Regions from separate parts of the Flavonifractor sp. DFI.6.63 genome, predicted to be linked through region 1. Evidence: riboswitches for the same ligand, from Rfam matches in the RefSeq annotation. Region 1 holds a riboswitch; the other holds the start of a gene.
What was found. Region 1 has a riboswitch for lysine ahead of NE547_RS14105 (3-keto-5-aminohexanoate cleavage protein). Riboswitches for the same ligand answer to the same signal wherever they lie in the genome.

Region 1 (7,978 bases):
GAGGATGGTGACCATGTTGAACAGAGCGTCCTGCACATGGCCGCGGAAAATGTTGCCGGTCATGAACTTCGTGGGAGGCATGTACTTCAGCGGAGCGTTGGGGAAGATCTCGCGGGCCATTTCCGCCTGAGCCAGCTCGTAAAGGAAGCCGTTCTCCACATCGGGATCGATCTCAAAGGCATGACCCAGACCCATCTGCTCCTCCGGCAGGCCCGCCCGCAGGGCGAACTGCTCGTTGAGGAACTGGGAAGCCAGAACGGTGTGGGCCTCCTCCACCGCGTCGGCGGTGGTCAGGTAGTTGTCCTCGCCGGTGTTGATGACCACGCCCGCGTAGGCGTTGATGGCGCGGGAGAAGTTCTGGTCCACCAGGGTGCGCTGCATGTTGATGTCGCGGAAGAGGATGCCGTACAACGCGTCGTTGAGCATCACGTCCAGCCCTTCGAAGGCGCCCATGGCGGCGATCTCGGGCATGCACAGGCCGGAGCAGTAGTTGCACAGGCGGATGTAGCGGCCCATCTCCTCGCCGACCTTGTCCAGGGCCTCGCGCATCAGGCGGAAGTTCTCCTGGGTGGCGTAGGTGCCGCCGAAGCCCTCGGTGGTGGCGCCGTAGGGCACGTAGTCCAGCAGGGACTGGCCGGTGGTACGGATGACGGCGATGACGTCGGCGCCCTGGCGGGCGGCGGCGGTCGCCTGCGTAATATCCTCATAGATGTTGCCGGTGGCCACGATCAGATAGATCCACGGGCCCTGCTTTTCGCCTCCGTGGGCGGCAATGAAGTCCTCACGGCGCTGACGGCGGGCCTTGATGCGCGCCAGAGCATCCGTAACGATGGGGGCGATCACGTCGTGGATGGCGGCCTCGTCATGAGCGCTCAGAGCGGTCAGATCCAGCTTGCCCCCGGCGATGTCCTCGGCGATCGCCTGGGGGTCCTTGCCGGTCTCCAGCATGGCGTTGCCCAGCCAGAAGGCCGCGCCCTGGGCCAGAGCACCCTTGTCCATCAGGTGCTCCACCACCACGTTGGGCAGGGGAACGTCGGATTCGTCCACTCCGTCGATGCCCAACAGGCGGCAAATGGTACGCTCCACGGCCACCGTAGTATAGCCGTCGATAAAACGCTGGGTATCGTCCGCTACCCGGGAGGCGTGCTGGCGGGCCTGCGCCACCAGATCAAAATCAAGATTCAGCTTGGATTCCAAATGCACTCACTTCCATTCTGTGTGTCAGTCAAAAGGGGGGAGCGGACCGCCGCCGCAGCAGCGGCCCGCCCGCAGGAGGAGAGAGGAGGTACTTATTCGTGGTGGGAGCGCTTATGACGCTCCAGATTGGCCGGCTCCATGGACAGAGCCTGGCCGCGCTCCAGACCGGCCACACCCATCAGCTCCACCTTGCGTTTGCCCTCGCGCTCGGCCTTGCAGTACTCGCACTGGCAGGTCTCCTCGTAATGCTCGGGCTCGGTGTAGGTGGTGATGACGCCCTCGTAGTTGCGCAGGATGACCTTGTGCGGCGTCTGGGAGATGACGTACTGCGGCATGACCGGGGTCTTGCCGCCGCCGCCGGGGGCGTCCACCACGAAGGTGGGCACACAGAAGCCGGAGGTATGGCCGCGCAGAGCCTCGATGATCTCAATGCCCTTGCTGACGGGGGTGCGGAAGTGCTCCAGACCCATGGACAGGTCGCACTGGTAGATGTAGTAGGGACGCACACGGATCTTGACCAGCTCGTTGACCAGCTTCTTCATCACGTGCACGCAGTCGTTGATGCCGGCCAGCAGCACGCTCTGGTTGCCCAGGGGGATGCCGGCATCGGCCAGCATGGCGCAGGCCTTGGCGGCCTCGGGGGTGATCTCGTTGGGGTGGTTGAAGTGTGTGTTCAGCCAGATGGGGTGATACTTCTTCAGCATGTTGCACAGCTCGGGCGTGATGCGCTGGGGCAGGACCACCGGGGTACGGGAGCCGATGCGGACGATCTCCACGTGGGGGATCTCGCGCAGCTTGGCGATGATGTACTCCAGGCGCTCGTCAGAGCAGAGCAGCGCATCGCCGCCGGAGAGCAGAACGTCCCGGATGACAGGGGTGTTGCGGATGTACTCGATGGCCTGATCCACCTGATCCACGGGCATGCCCGCGTCATGCTGGCCGGCGAAGCGGCGGCGGGTGCAGTGACGGCAGTACATGGAGCACTGGTCGGTGATCAGCAGCAGGCAGCGGTCCGGATAACGGTGGGTCAGACCGGGCGCCGGGGAGTCCTCATCCTCGTGCAGGGGGTCCAGCAGGTCGGAGTCGGCCTGGTGCAGCTCCTTGGCGGTAGGAATGGCCTGCAGCCGGACGGGATCGCGGGGATCACCGGGCTGGATCAGAGACAGATAGTAGGGGGTGATGGCCATGCGCAGGGTGCCCAGGCAGGCCTTGACGCCCTCTTCCTCTTCGGGGGTGAGCTCCACGTACTTCTTCAGGTCCTCCAGGGTCTCGATACGGTTTTTGACTTGCCAGTGCCAGTCGTTCCACTCTTCATCAGAAACGTTGGGGAACAGGATATGGCGACGGGATTCGATCATAATAAGAGCACCGCCTTCTACATAATTTTGATGGACCGGGGCCGGGTCCCCGGCGCCTTACAGAGGTTCCGCCGTTTTGCGGCGGGCGGGGGATCGCGCCCCCTCAGACGTATTTGGCCTGGAAATAGGAGCGCAGCTTCTCGTTCTCACGCAGTTCGCTCAGGGTGATCTCCGCGTGGCCCTTGGTGTAGCCGTTGCCCACGATCATGGTCACGTCTTTGCCTACGCCCTCGGCGCCCAGAGCGGCCTTGGTGAAGGACGTGGCCATGGAGAAGAAGTAGACGGTGCCGCCGTCCCGCACGGGGAGGATGCAGCTCATCTCGCAGTTCTTCACGTTGACCACGCAGATGGACACGTCGTATTCCTGCCCGCCGTTGGCCTCCAGCGCGGCTTCCAGTACCGCCACCGGCTCGGTGGCGCTGACCACGATGGCCTCATGGCACAGGCGCAGACGTTTGAGCAGGCGTGCGTCCTCGTTGCTGATGACCAGCGCGACTACGCGGCCGGTAGCGCCGCAGCGCTTCATGGCCTCATAGCAGCAGAGCATGCCGCTCTTGCCCGCGCCGCCCAGGATGAGAACGCTGTCGCCCCGGTTGACCAGCTTGCGGGTCTGGGCGGGGGCGCCGGCCACGTCCAGGGCGGCCAGAGCCAGTTCCTCGCTCATGTCGTCGGGAAGCTTGGCGTACAGGCCGGACTCGAACAGGATGGCCTGGGCATCCACCTCCACCCGGTCAATATCCTGGTGGATCGCGAGGATCTTGTTAATCTTCAGGGGGGTCATGGACAGGGAGACCAGAGAGGCGATGCGGTCGCCCTCCTTCAGGTCGATCTTCCCCTTCAGATCGTCGCCCAGCTGGGCGACCGTACCCATAAACATGCCGCCGGAGCCGGTAACGGGGTTTTGCTGCTTGCCGCGCTCCGCCACGATCTCCAGGATCTTGGCTCCGATTTTCTCATCGTCGTGTCCGGCCTCGTTGGCGATCTGGGTAAAGGAAGCCGAGTCGATGTTCAGGGCGGAGACGTTCACCAGGATCTCGTTGGAGTAGATCTCGTCCATATTGTTATCGATACGGTAGGCCGCCTGGGTCAGGACGCCCTTGGGCTCGATGACCCGGTGAGAGCCGTACCGATTGCCTTTTTTCTGCATGGGTCCACCTCCCGCTTGGAAGGGAGCGGGCCGCGGCCCGCTCCCCCGTATCTTGTTGATTAGATGTACTTCTCCTCGAACAGCTTGCGGATCTTGGCATTCTCCCGCAGCACGTTCAGGGTGATCTCGGCGTGGTTCTTGGTGTAGCCGTTGCCCACGATCATGGTCACGTCCTTGCCGATGCCCTCGGCGCCCAGAGCGGCCTTGGTGAAGGAGGTGGCCATGGAGAAGAAGTAGACCAGACCGTCGTCGCGGACAGGCAGGATGGCGGCCATTTCGCAGTTCTCAATGTTCACGCAGCAGATGGAGATATCGTACTCCTTGCCGCCGGTGATGGCCAGAGCGGCCTCCATGACCTCGACGGGCTTGGTGCAGTCGGCCACGATCACGTCGGTGTAGACGCCCAGGTCGATCAGACCCTGGACCTGCTTGGGATTGCGGACAACGCCGACGACCTTGCCGTTGGGGCCGACCTTCTTGAGCGCCTCGTAAGCGCACAGAACGCCGGACTTGCCGTTGGCGCCCAGGATCAGCACATCGTCGCCCTCCTTGGGCAGCTTGCGGGCCTGCGCGGGAGCGCCGGCCACGTCCAGGGCGGCCAGGGCCAGAGGCTCGCTCATATCGTCGGGCATCTTGGCGTAGATGCCGCTCTCGAACAGAATGGCCTGAGCGTCCACGTCCACACGGTCGATCTCCTTGTGGATGGCCTTGATCTTGTTGATCTTCAGGGGGGTCAGGGAGAGGGAGACCAGGGAGACGACCTTGTCCCCCTCCTTCAGATCGATTTTGCCCTTCAGATCGTCGCCGATCTTGGCCACGTTGCCCATGAACATGCCGCCGGAACCGGTGACGGGATTCTGCTGCTTGCCGCGCTCGGATACGATGCCCATGATCATTTCGCCGATCTTCTGCTCGTCCCCGCCGCAGGCGTCGGAGATCTGAGTGAAGGAGGCGGAGTCGATGTTCAGGGCGGTCACATTGCACAGGATCTCATTGGAGTAGATCTCGTCCATGTTGTTGTCGATTTTGTAAGCCGCCTGGGTCAGAACGCCCTTGGGCTCAATGACGCGGTGGGTGCCGTACTTGTTGCCTTTTTTCTGCATAGTAAATTCCTCCTGCTTCAATTGTTCGGTCTGTGGGATAGTTCGGGTTGGGGAGAATTGGGTCTGTGCGTTGGTTGGGGAGATTGGGTCTGTGCGCTGCGTTTGGTTGGGGAGTTTTTGCCTGGTTGGGGAGATCGGGTTTCCAGCTTGGGAAATCGGGTTTTCGGTTGGGGAGATTGGGGTTCCAGTTTGGGAAATAAGGGATTCCAGGTTGGGGAGTGTTTTGTGGGTGCGGTTGGGAAATTCCCGTGGATTACTTGTTCAGCGACAGGATCGCGCGGGCCTCGTCGGGGGTGGCGATCTCGCGGCCCAGTTCCCTGGCCAGGCGCACGACCTTTTCCACCAGCTGGCCGTTGCTCTTGGCGGGAACGCCGCGGGAAAGGTTCAGGTTGTCCTCAAAGCCGACCCGGACGTTGCCGCCCATGGCGATCGCGGCGGCGGCCAGCGTAAAGGCGTTGCGGCCGATGCCGGTGGCGGTCCAGGTGGAGCCGGCGGGGATCATCTTGACCAGATAATCCAGGTGGCCCGGCGTGGCGGGGGTGCAGCCGGGAACGCCCAGCACGAAGTTGAACTGCATGGGCGCGCCGGGGACCTGCCCCTTCTTGGCCATGGTCAGGATGGTGTCCAGATGGCCGATCTCAAAGCACTCGTATTCGGGCTTGATGTTGTTTTCCAGCATCCGCTTGCCGAACGCGCGCATGGTGGGCATGTCGTTGACAAAGATATCGTCGCCGAAGTTGCAGGTGCCGCAGTCCAGGGTAGCCATCTCGGGGAAGAGCTCGGTGGGCTGCAGGCGCTCCTCCGGGGTCATGCCGGTGGCACCGCCGGTGGAGGGAATCAGAATGACGCCGGGGCAGGCTTCCCGGATGGCGTCCATAATGACGCGGAAGCGCTCCTTGTCCTGCGTGGGGGTCCCGTCGTCCCAGCGGACGTGGACGTGGATGATGGCCGCGCCGGCATCGAAGGCGCTCTTGGCCTCACGCACCATCTCTTCGATGGTATAGGGGACGGCAGGATTCTGCTCCTTGGTGACCTCTGCGCCGCAGATGGCCGCTGTAATGATGAGCTTTTCCATAAAATACCTCCTCCAAAAAAGTACGCGCCGACCCGTCTGGAAAAAAACCGACGGGACAGCGCTCCACAAAAACAAAAAACGCTATTTATGACCAACAGGACCGTGCTTCGGCTCTGTCCATCATAAATAGCGCTTCATGTTACTCATGACAATCCGTAAGCGCTGGGCCCACGGCTCAGGGGGAGGGTTGTACGGTACGCGTCCCCCTTCGGCGGCACACACATTCACAGGCCGCATCGGGCTCGCCCGCCCTTGCCATCGTGCCTGTTACCTTGTGCTCCGCGCCTCTATCCATGCATGTTATTTACTTGTTTACAAAGTCAATATATCCCAAAGCATGGTATTTGTCAACACTTTTTTTGTACAAATTTGTGCTGAAAAAATTGACAGAAAAAACGAACTACAGGTCGGCCTGGAACAGCTCCATCAGCTCCGGGTCCAGCTTCAAAAGGCGGCATACCCGCAGGGCGTCCCGGGGGCAGGGCGCTCCCGGAGGGGCGGGCAGCAGGCGGTAATCCATCCGGCGGGCGATGCGGCGGCGGGGGTCGTCATGCTCGTCCCCGTCGATCTCCCGTACCAGCCCGGCCACCTGATAGTGGGCGGTGGCCACGTCGGACACGCCGTCGTAGTGGGTGGTCATCAGGGCCACGCAGTCCAGGGTGCCCAGGTGGCGCACCAGGGCGCGGGCCAGGGCGGCCCCCTCCTGAGGGTTGGTGCCCCGGGCAAACTCGTCCAGCGCCACAAAGAAGAAGCTGCCCCGGGTGTGCTGGAGCAGGCGGTCCAGCAGGTGGACCTCCTTGCCGAAGGAGGACAGGCCGCCCGCGCCGGGGCCGCTGTCCGCCAGAATGAGGGACACATGGTGGAACAGGGGCAGGCGGGCCTCCTCCGCGAAGACGAAAAAGCCGCACTGAAACAGGAGCAGGGAGAGCACCACGGAGCGCAGGGAGACCGTCTTGCCGCCCATATTGGCGCCGGTGATCACGGTGCAGCCCTTGTTCAGTTCCAGATCCAGCGGGGTAAAGGCTTCCCCGCGGGCAAGCAGGTCTTCGGCCACCTGGGGGTGGCGCAGGCCGCGCAGGGTGATGGAGCCGTCCCGGGAGAACACGGGGCGGCGGCAGCCGTACCGCCGGGCCAGCTTGGTCTTGGCGAAGATCAGGTCCAGACGTCCCAGCGCGTCCATGTTGGCCAGAAAGTCCGCCTTATATTCCATCAGTTTGCAGGTCAGGTCCCGGCGCACCAGCAGCTCCAGCTGGTCCTCCCGCACGGCCAGCTCCCGCCGCTGCTCCAGAAGGGCGGGCTTTTCCGCCTCCGAGGCGGCGCGGATGGTCTTTTCCAGCCTGGCCTTCTGCTCGCGCAGGGGGCCGAGACCGGGGTGGTAGGAGCTCAGCACCGAAAAGGCGGGAAGGCGGCGGCCGTCCGGGTCCACCAGGGCGAGGGCCGCGTCCATGGGAGGGAACGCGATCCCGGCAAAGGGGGGCAGGGCCGCGTAGGCCTGCTGCACCTGCTCCAGCGTGACCAGGAAATGTTTGATCTCAAACAGCTCCACCAGGTCAAAAGGGTTGCCGGGGTCCCGGTCGAAGCTGCCGCGGATATCATGGAACAGGGGCAGGCAGCGGGTCACGCCGCGCAGGGGGGGCTCCTTGGGCCGGACGGCCTTGGGCGCGTCGCAGCAGCAGGGCTGCTCCTCCGGCTCGGGGAGCTGCTTGGCGTCCCAGAGCGAGAGGGAGAGGGCCAGATTGTCCAGCTCGTCGGCCAGGGCGGCTTCCTCCCCGGGGCCGTACCACCGGGGGGCGCGGGCGGCGGCGCGGCCGAAGGGGGACAGGGGGACCAGCCGGTCCAGCACCCATTGCAGGCCGGAATGTTCGCGCAGCTCGTGAGTCAGTTCCATGGTTACTCCTCCTTCACGTTCACCACCGGCAGGTCCAGGACCCGCCGGAGGGCGGAGACGAATTGATCGGGATCGAAATGCCAGCCGTAGGCCGACCAGGGATTGGCCGCCACGGCGGCGATGGTCAGCTCCCGCCGCACCGCCAGGGCGCCGCCGGAGCGGAGGAACAGATCCCAGGCCGCCCGTCCGGCCAGCACGTGGGTGGCGTCG
Region 2 (7,978 bases), on a different contig from region 1:
CTTCTTGCGTACGCCCCGGATCGCCCCTTCCAGGGCCGTCAGCTGGTGCAGGCAGGCGTTGGGGTCCGCCTGGGCGCGGATCTGTATCCGGGCCGCCCGGCTGCCCATGCCCCGCAGCGGTTCCGGGGTATCTACGCCGATTCTGTGAAGATGCTCCGCCAACACCGGGCCGAGATTGGGCAAACGGGTCAATGATTCCATTCCGATTCGCCTGCCTTGAGCGGACCGTCAGGAAAAAGCGGCCAGGCCCTGATTGGTCAGCCGCAGCAAAAGTCCCGCCATTTCACCCGGCGACTTGCGCATGCCGCTTTTCAGCCAATTCTGCAGGATGCCGATGCTGCCGGTGATGACATAACGGTACAAATATTCCACGGTCTCCGGGTCGGTGGAGCGGGACGCCTGCCATTGCTGGGCATACTGCTCCTGAAACAGAGCCGTGACCCGCTTTTGAAAGCTGAAATCGCCCTTCTCGCTCAGCAGCAGGCTGCAGAAGTCGCGGTTATCCGCGATATACTGAAAAATCTGCTCCACGACTTGAAAGGCCTCGCCGATATCGGCGCGAAAATCGAAGGCGGACAGCCGCTCCCGGATCTCGGAGATGATCTCGTCCTCGATCTGCTGCAGCAGATCGTATTGATCCCGGTAATGGGCATAAAAGGTACAGCGGTTGATGTCCGCCCGCTCACAGAGCTCTTTGATGGTAATCTTTGCAAGCGGCTTTTGCTCCATCCACTCGATCAGGCTCTTTTTCAGGACCATCTGTGTATACCGCGTGCGCCGGTCGCTCCGGTCTGCGTGCATACCGTCTCCTCCTTCCTCCGCATCTCCCCCAATGTGCCGCACGGCGTCAGTCCGGCTGATCGTCCCTTGGGATAAGGTCTGTGATGAACATCGCATCCCCGAAGGAGAAAAAGCGATAGCGCTGTTCCACCGCTTCCTGGTATGCCGCCAGCACCTGCTCCCGTCCCGCCAGTGCGGAGACCAGCATGATGAGGGTGGACTCCGGCAGATGGAAGTTGGTAATCAGACCGTCCAACGCCTTAAAGCGATACCCCGGGTAGATGAAAATATTGGTCCATCCGGCGCTCTCCCGAAGCGTGCCGTCCTCCGAAGCCCAGCTCTCAATGGTGCGGCAGGAAGTGGTGCCCACACAGATGACCCGTCCGCCGGTCTGCTTCGTGCGGTTGATGGTCTCGGCCGTCTCAGCCGGAATCATGCAGTACTCCGCGTGCATCTCATGGTCGGTGATCTCGTCTTCTTTCACCGGACGGAAGGTCCCCAGGCCCACATGAAGTGTAACGTAGCATACCTTTACGCCCATTTCGCGCACCTGTTCCAGCAGCGCACGGGTAAAGTGCAGTCCCGCCGTCGGCGCGGCGGCGGAGCCCACCGCCCGGGAGTAGACCGTCTGATAGCGCTCCGGGTCCTCCAGCTCCTGCTTGATATAGGGCGGCAGGGGCATCTTGCCCAGCTGCTCCAGCTTTTCCAAAAAAATACCCTCATAGTCAAAGCGCACCAGGCGGTTGCCGCCCTCGCAGACTTCCAGCACCTCAGCGGTGAGGGCGCCGTCTCCGAAGGAAATGCGCGCGCCGGGCTTGAGCCTGCGTCCCGGCCGGACCAGGCACTCCCACACCTTGTCGCCCCGGTCGATGAGCAGCAGCACCTCCGCTGCGCCGCCGCCGGGCACGCGGTGGCCGACAAGCCGTGCGGGCAGGACCCGGGAGTCGTTGAGCACCAAGCAGTCGCCCGGGCGCAAGAGGGCGGGCAAATCGTAAAAATGCATATGCCGCCGCGCCCCCGTGTTCTTATCCAGCACCAGGAGCCGGGAGGCATCCCGGCGCTCCAGCGGAGTTTGTGCAATCAGTTCCTCCGGCAGGTAAAAATCAAAATCAGCGGTCTTTATGGCTGGCGCACCTCGATTCCGGTATAGTAGAATTGCAGGATATCCCAATAAGTATAGCCCTGCTGTGCCATAGAATACGCGCCCCATTGGCTCATACCCACGTGATGGCCCCAGCCGGTTCCGGCGATGGTAAAGGTATCGCCCCCCGAAGCGGCGGATGGGGCCAACTGCTTCACCGCGGCGTCGCCGCCGATGACATAGGGTTGGCCGGAGGGCAGCTGGGATACCGTTCCGCTTCCGTCCACCGCGTATACGCCGCTCACAGAGGGCAGCGTCCCCTCCCCGTTCACCGCGTAACCTCCGCTTCCGCCCGAAATGCTGTAGCGCTGGGAACGCAGTCCCAGAAATGTCCGGCAGTCTTCCTTCGTCTTCGTGAAGCTTTTTCCCGCCGAATCGGTAAAGGTAATTGCCAGTACATTCCCCGTGGGCGACGTTTTTGTGACCTGAACGTCCACGATGCCGGAATTGGCGTAACCCTTGCCGTTGAGCAGATCAGTCAGCTCCTGGCGGGTATAGGTCACACTCCAGCTGTAGCGTTCAATTTTATCGGATACAGCGGCCTCATAGGGATCCGTCTTCCCTTTCAAATAGGGCGTGTCCTCATACCAGATGTTCCCCGCGTCTTCCGTAGCTCCGCCATCGCAGGAAAAATAGACTGGCTCGGTCAAGCCGCCGTTATACCAGATATATTGGCCATAAGTGGCCTCCACCGCCTGGCGGCTGGCGTCGCTCATGCCGGCGATCCCCCTGTAAGCCTGACAGTGGACCGTGTTGCAGATATCGAAGCCGTCGGAGCTGTGCCGCTGATCCAGCAGCTTGGCATAGCTGTAAGTCCGGGCGCATACCGCCTGGGCCTTCAGTGCCTCCAAGGGCCAGGAGGCGCTCATCTCGGACAAAATGACCCCTTGCACATAATCCTCCATGGGAAGCACGTTGCTCACCGACAGATTGCCGCCGCTGCGCCGGTACTGGAACGCGCCGTAATAGGTATTTCCCCGGAAAATAGTCCGGGTCTTGACCGTATCATCCAGACCGGGCTGGACCGCCATGGCCCATCCGTCGGCGCTGTCGAACTGGAACAGGATCGTTCCGGTCCCCGTCTCCACCACCGAAACGCCCGTGCCCGACGGGGCCGTCACCGACGCTCCGGGCACCGCGGCCTGTGCGTTCTGTGCCGAGGCGCTGTCCAGGTAGGCGCCGAGCCTGACGTAATAGGCTCCGTCGATCCATGCCGGGAAGGCGCCGGCATACCGGCAGGCCGCCGCAGACGCCGACTGGAAGTCCGCATAGCGCTCCGGAAGCTGGAGATGATAGCCCCCCACGGCAATGCCGGAAGAAATGGAGTCGTAATATCCAGCCCAGCCGCCCACAGTGCCGTAATACACGGTCTGATCCTTTACCATGGAGATCGCAGTTTTCGCCGTGCTGCCCAGCGGAACAAAGCGCAGGCTGCCGTCAAAATAGCCGAAGCGGTACCCGGAACCCACTTCGTTGAGCAGATTTGCCCCTGGCAGGGCGCTGCCGCCGTAAAAGAGCCCCACCCGGATGGTCGGATTCACCTGTACCGAGGCCGCCTGGGCAGGCGCTGCACCCATCCATTGGGAAACCATCAGGAGGGCGGCTGCAAGTTGTATAAATTTCAAACATTTCCCTTGCTTCATTTGTCAATTCTCACATCCCGGTTTTGTTGACACGATTCTTCGAATTGTGGTACAATTTTTAAAATTTCAATTCCATAGGCGTTATTAGCATAACAGAGGTCGCGGCTGTTCAACAGTAGCGCGGGGAGGGCTCCGGTGGCCCCTGGAACCGCTGCGAAAGGGGACGCCGCCGAAGGAGCCCGGTCCACGGAAGCCCCGCTCCTGGTCGCCCGGCGAAGAGCCGTCCGACTGTCGCCGCGCGCCGCGGTGGAGCGCTGTCTGCTTTTGGGGTATCTTGTCAAAGGCAAATCGTCTTTGACATTATAGTACAAAATCAGCAGTTCTGTAAACTGCTGATTTATTTTTTGCTTCGATCCGGTTTTGCCGGTCTCAAACGAGCCGGCAATGGAATAGGATACATCATGAACGATGGAGGTCATTGATTATGGAAAAGTACAAGGTCGGCGTCATTGGCGGTACCGGTATGGTCGGTCAGCGGTTTGTGACCCTTTTGGAAAACCACCCCTGGTTCCAGCTCGCCGTTATCGCGGCCAGCGGCCGTTCGGCCGGCAAGACCTATGAGGAAGCCATCGGTACCCGCTGGGCCATGGATACCCCCATGCCTGAGGAGGCGAAAAACCTCGTCGTCATGAATGCCGCCGAGGATGTGGAACGGATCGCCGCCCAAGTGGATTTCGTCTTCTCCGCCGTGGACATGAAGAAAGAGGAGATTCAGGCGCTGGAGGAAGCGTATGCCCGCCATGAGTGCCCCGTGGTCTCCAATAATTCCGCCCACCGCTGGACCAGCGACGTGCCCATGGTGGTGCCGGAGATCAATCCGGAACACATTCAGGTCATAGAGGCCCAACGAAAGCGACTGGGGGTGGAGCGCGGGTTCATTGCCGTCAAGTCCAACTGCTCCCTCCAGAGCTATGTCCCCGCACTGCACCCCCTGCGCGGCTTTGGTCTGGAAAAGGTGCTCGTCTGCACCTACCAGGCCATCTCCGGTGCGGGCAAGACCTTCCAGACCTGGCCGGAAATGGTGGATAATGTCATCCCCTACATCGGCGGCGAAGAGGAGAAGAGCGAGCGTGAACCGCTGAAGCTCTGGGGCAAGGTGGAAAACGGCGTGATCGTCAACGCCGCGTCGCCCGCCATCACCGCGCAGTGCCTGCGCGTCCCCGTCTCCAACGGCCATATGGCCGCTGTTTTTGCCACCTTCCAAAACACCCCTTCCCCGGAGGAGATCAAAGACAGTTGGGCAAATTTCAAGGGCCGCGCCCAGGAGCTGGCCCTGCCCACCGCGCCCAAACAGTTCCTGCATTATTTTGAGGAGCCAGACCGCCCCCAGACCCGTCTCGACCGCGCGCTGGAGGGGGGCATGGCCGTATCCGTGGGCCGTCTGCGGCCCGACACCCAGTACGATTATAAGTTTGTCTGTCTTTCCCACAATACCCTGCGCGGCGCAGCGGGCGGAGCCGTCCTGCTGGCCGAACTGCTGTGCGCGGAGGGGTACATTCTAAGGAGGTAACCCCCTATCATGAGAGAACCTGTTTTTACCGGAGCCTGCTCCGCCATTGTGACCCCATTTGACCAGAGCGGCGCTGTCAATTACGATCGGTTCGGCAGACTGATCGACGAGCAGATCGCACGCGGCCTGGACGCTATCTGCGTCTGCGGCACCACCGGCGAGTGCGCCACCCTTTCCATTCGGGAGCATATTGCCGCCGTGGAATACTGTGTCAAGCGGGTCAATCATCGGGTCAAGGTCATCGCCGGCGCGGGAAGCAACGATACATCCGCCGCCGTTTACCTGTCCCAGCACGCTCAGGACTCCGGGGCCGACGCTCTGCTGCATGTGACTCCCTATTACAACAAGGCGTCTCAAACTGGTCTCATCAAGCATTATGAATACATAGCCGACCGGGTGGATCTGCCCATCATCCTCTATAACGTCCCCTCCCGGACCGGCGTTTCCTTCACGGCGGAGACCTATCAGATTCTCTCCCGGCATCCCAAGATCAACGGCGTCAAGGAAGCCAGCGGAAACTTTTCCCTGCTGGCGCACACCCGCGCAATCTGCGGCGACGATTTTTACGTCTGGTCCGGCAACGACGATCAGGTGGTGCCCATGATGAGTCTGGGCGCCAAGGGCGTCATTTCCGTGGTGGCAAATATCGCGCCGGAGATCATGATCCAAATGACCCACCTCTGCCTGGAAGGCAGATTCGGGGAAGCCGGCGCGCTTCAGCTGCGGTATATGGATTTTATCGACGCGCTCTTTCTCGAAGTCAACCCCATCCCCATCAAGGCCGCTATGAATTTGGCCGGCTATGATGTGGGCTCTTTGCGGCTGCCCCTGTGCGATATGTCCAACGGGCATCTGGAAACGCTGCGCCAGACCATGATAAGCGCCGGGATCCTTTCTTGACGCGGGAGGGATGTGGAACATGGCAAGGCTGATCATTTCCGGCTGTAACGGCCGGATGGGCCGGGCGGTGGAGGCGATCTGCACCGCCGAAGCGGATGTTGAGATCGTCGCAGGCTTTGACCTTCTTGGGGCGGGAGAGCGGGAGTTTCCGGTCTTCGCCTCCCCGGCCGACTTCCGGGGCGAGGCCGATGTGGTCGTGGATTTTTCCTCACCGGCGGCGCTGAACGCGCTGCTGCACTTTGCAATGACCCGCCGGATACCTCTGGTACTGTGCACCACCGGATATCTTCCGGAGCAGCTGTCCGCGATTGACGCGGCCGCACGGCAGATCCCTATTTTCTGCTCCGCCAACATGTCGTTTGGGGTAAACGTGCTTTTGGACCTGGTGCGCAGGGCGGCGGCAGTGTTGGGCGAGCGCTTTGACGTGGAGATCGTGGAGCGCCATCACAACAAAAAATTGGATGCGCCCAGCGGTACGGCTCTGATGCTGGCGGAAGCGGCGGCGGATGGGCTTTCCGATACGTCGGAGTACGTCTATGAACGCCAGAGTATCCGCAGGGCCCGTCAGGCCCACGAGATCGGGATCTCCTCCGTACGGGGCGGCGGTATTGTGGGGGATCACGAGGTCCTTTTTGCCGGGCGGGACGAGGTCATCGAATTGCGTCACTCCGCGCTGAGCCGCGAGGTCTTTGCCTCCGGCGCGGTGAAGGCGGCGCGTTTCCTGGCCGGCATAGACGCCCCCGGTCTCTATTCCATGGCAGACCTGGTCGAACAATTCAAGTAACCTGAAGCGGGGCCCGGGATTCTCCGGGTCCCGCTTTTTCAGGGCGCAAAAACGACCGCTTAGCCGCTTGAAAACGCCGTTTGGGCAAAAGCACTGCAGGCTGAAAAAAGATAACGGCAGCACCCGCTCCATTTTTCAAAAAAGCCCCTCAGAGTACGCGCCTTCGGGCGCGTACTCTGAGGGGCTTTTTTGTGTCGGTTCCGTCCAGGCTGTCCCATCATATAATATATTCGTTGCCCGGTCGGCCTGATACCATGAGGTCCGCAATGGTGATGCCGTCGAAAAACGTACGGATCATGGCATCCAGCTTTCGCCACATGGGCAGCGTGCGGCAGTCCGCCATGCGGGGGCACTGGTATGCGTCATCCTCCAGGCAGGCAACCGGAGCGAGACTTCCCTCGGTCAGGCGCAGGATGCTGCCAACGGTACAGCGCTCCGGCGGCTTGGCCAGACGGTAGCCTCCCCCCTTCCCACGCAGACCGGTCAGTATCTTTTCCCGTACCAGCGCTTTCAAAATGCTCTCCAGATACTTTTCAGAGATATCCTGCCGCTCCGCGATCACCTTTAAAGGAATATAGCCGTCCGCTTGATGTTCTGCCAGGTCGATCATGACCCGCAGCGCATAACGGCCTTTGGTCGAGATCATCATTGAGGACATCCTCACTTTCGTTGGTTTAACCAATTATACAATAGGTTTAATAGGTTTTCAATGGGCGGATAGAGAAAATGTGGCAGAAGGATTGACAAGGTCGATGACAAGGTATATTATTCATATAAACCTAGTATGAAAGTAGGTATTAAATATGAGCAACATCTATTCCCGTGCAGACCAACTGATTGGCAAGACCCCCCTGCTGGAGCTGACTCACATCGAACGGGAAATTGGCCTAGAGGCCCGTATCCTGGCCAAGCTGGAGTATTTTAACCCCGCAGGTTCCGTCAAGGACCGCATTGCCAAAGCCATGATCGACGATGCGGAGCAAAAGGGGCTTTTGAAGCCCGGTTCCGTCATCATCGAACCCACATCGGGCAATACCGGGATCGGCCTTGCCTCCGTAGCGGCGGCCCGGGGCTACCGCATCCTCATCGTCATGCCGGAGACCATGAGCATAGAGCGCCGCCAGCTGATGCGCGCCTATGGCGCCGAGCTGGTGTTGACCGAGGGCGCTCTGGGGATGAAGGGGGCGATCGCCAAGGCCGACGAACTGGCGCGGGAGATT

Region 2: it holds a riboswitch for lysine, as region 1 does, so the genes downstream of both, asd (aspartate-semialdehyde dehydrogenase) here and NE547_RS14105 (3-keto-5-aminohexanoate cleavage protein) in region 1, are expected to answer to the same signal.

Annotation. Positions count from the first base shown of each region.
Region 1 is NZ_JANGBE010000031.1:5,389-13,366, forward strand. Features, by position in the region: gene NE547_RS14085 (lysine 5,6-aminomutase subunit alpha) at 1-1,197, opposite strand, end outside; gene ablA (lysine 2,3-aminomutase) at 1,290-2,555, opposite strand; gene NE547_RS14095 (L-erythro-3,5-diaminohexanoate dehydrogenase) at 2,659-3,702, opposite strand; gene NE547_RS14100 (L-erythro-3,5-diaminohexanoate dehydrogenase) at 3,762-4,805, opposite strand; gene NE547_RS14105 (3-keto-5-aminohexanoate cleavage protein) at 5,059-5,880, opposite strand; lysine riboswitch at 6,000-6,178, opposite strand; gene NE547_RS14110 (DNA mismatch repair protein MutS) at 6,281-7,768, opposite strand; gene NE547_RS14115 (hypothetical protein) at 7,771-7,978, opposite strand, start outside.
Region 2 is NZ_JANGBE010000006.1:43,030-51,007, forward strand. Features, by position in the region: gene NE547_RS04690 (TfoX/Sxy family DNA transformation protein) at 1-201, opposite strand, end outside; gene NE547_RS04695 (TetR/AcrR family transcriptional regulator) at 229-801, opposite strand; gene queA (tRNA preQ1(34) S-adenosylmethionine ribosyltransferase-isomerase QueA) at 848-1,903, opposite strand; gene NE547_RS04705 (SpoIID/LytB domain-containing protein) at 1,900-3,546, opposite strand; lysine riboswitch at 3,650-3,829, shown strand; gene asd (aspartate-semialdehyde dehydrogenase) at 3,989-5,074, shown strand; gene dapA (4-hydroxy-tetrahydrodipicolinate synthase) at 5,084-5,974, shown strand; gene dapB (4-hydroxy-tetrahydrodipicolinate reductase) at 5,994-6,758, shown strand; gene NE547_RS04725 (Rrf2 family transcriptional regulator) at 6,976-7,407, opposite strand; gene cysK (cysteine synthase A) at 7,562-7,978, shown strand, end outside.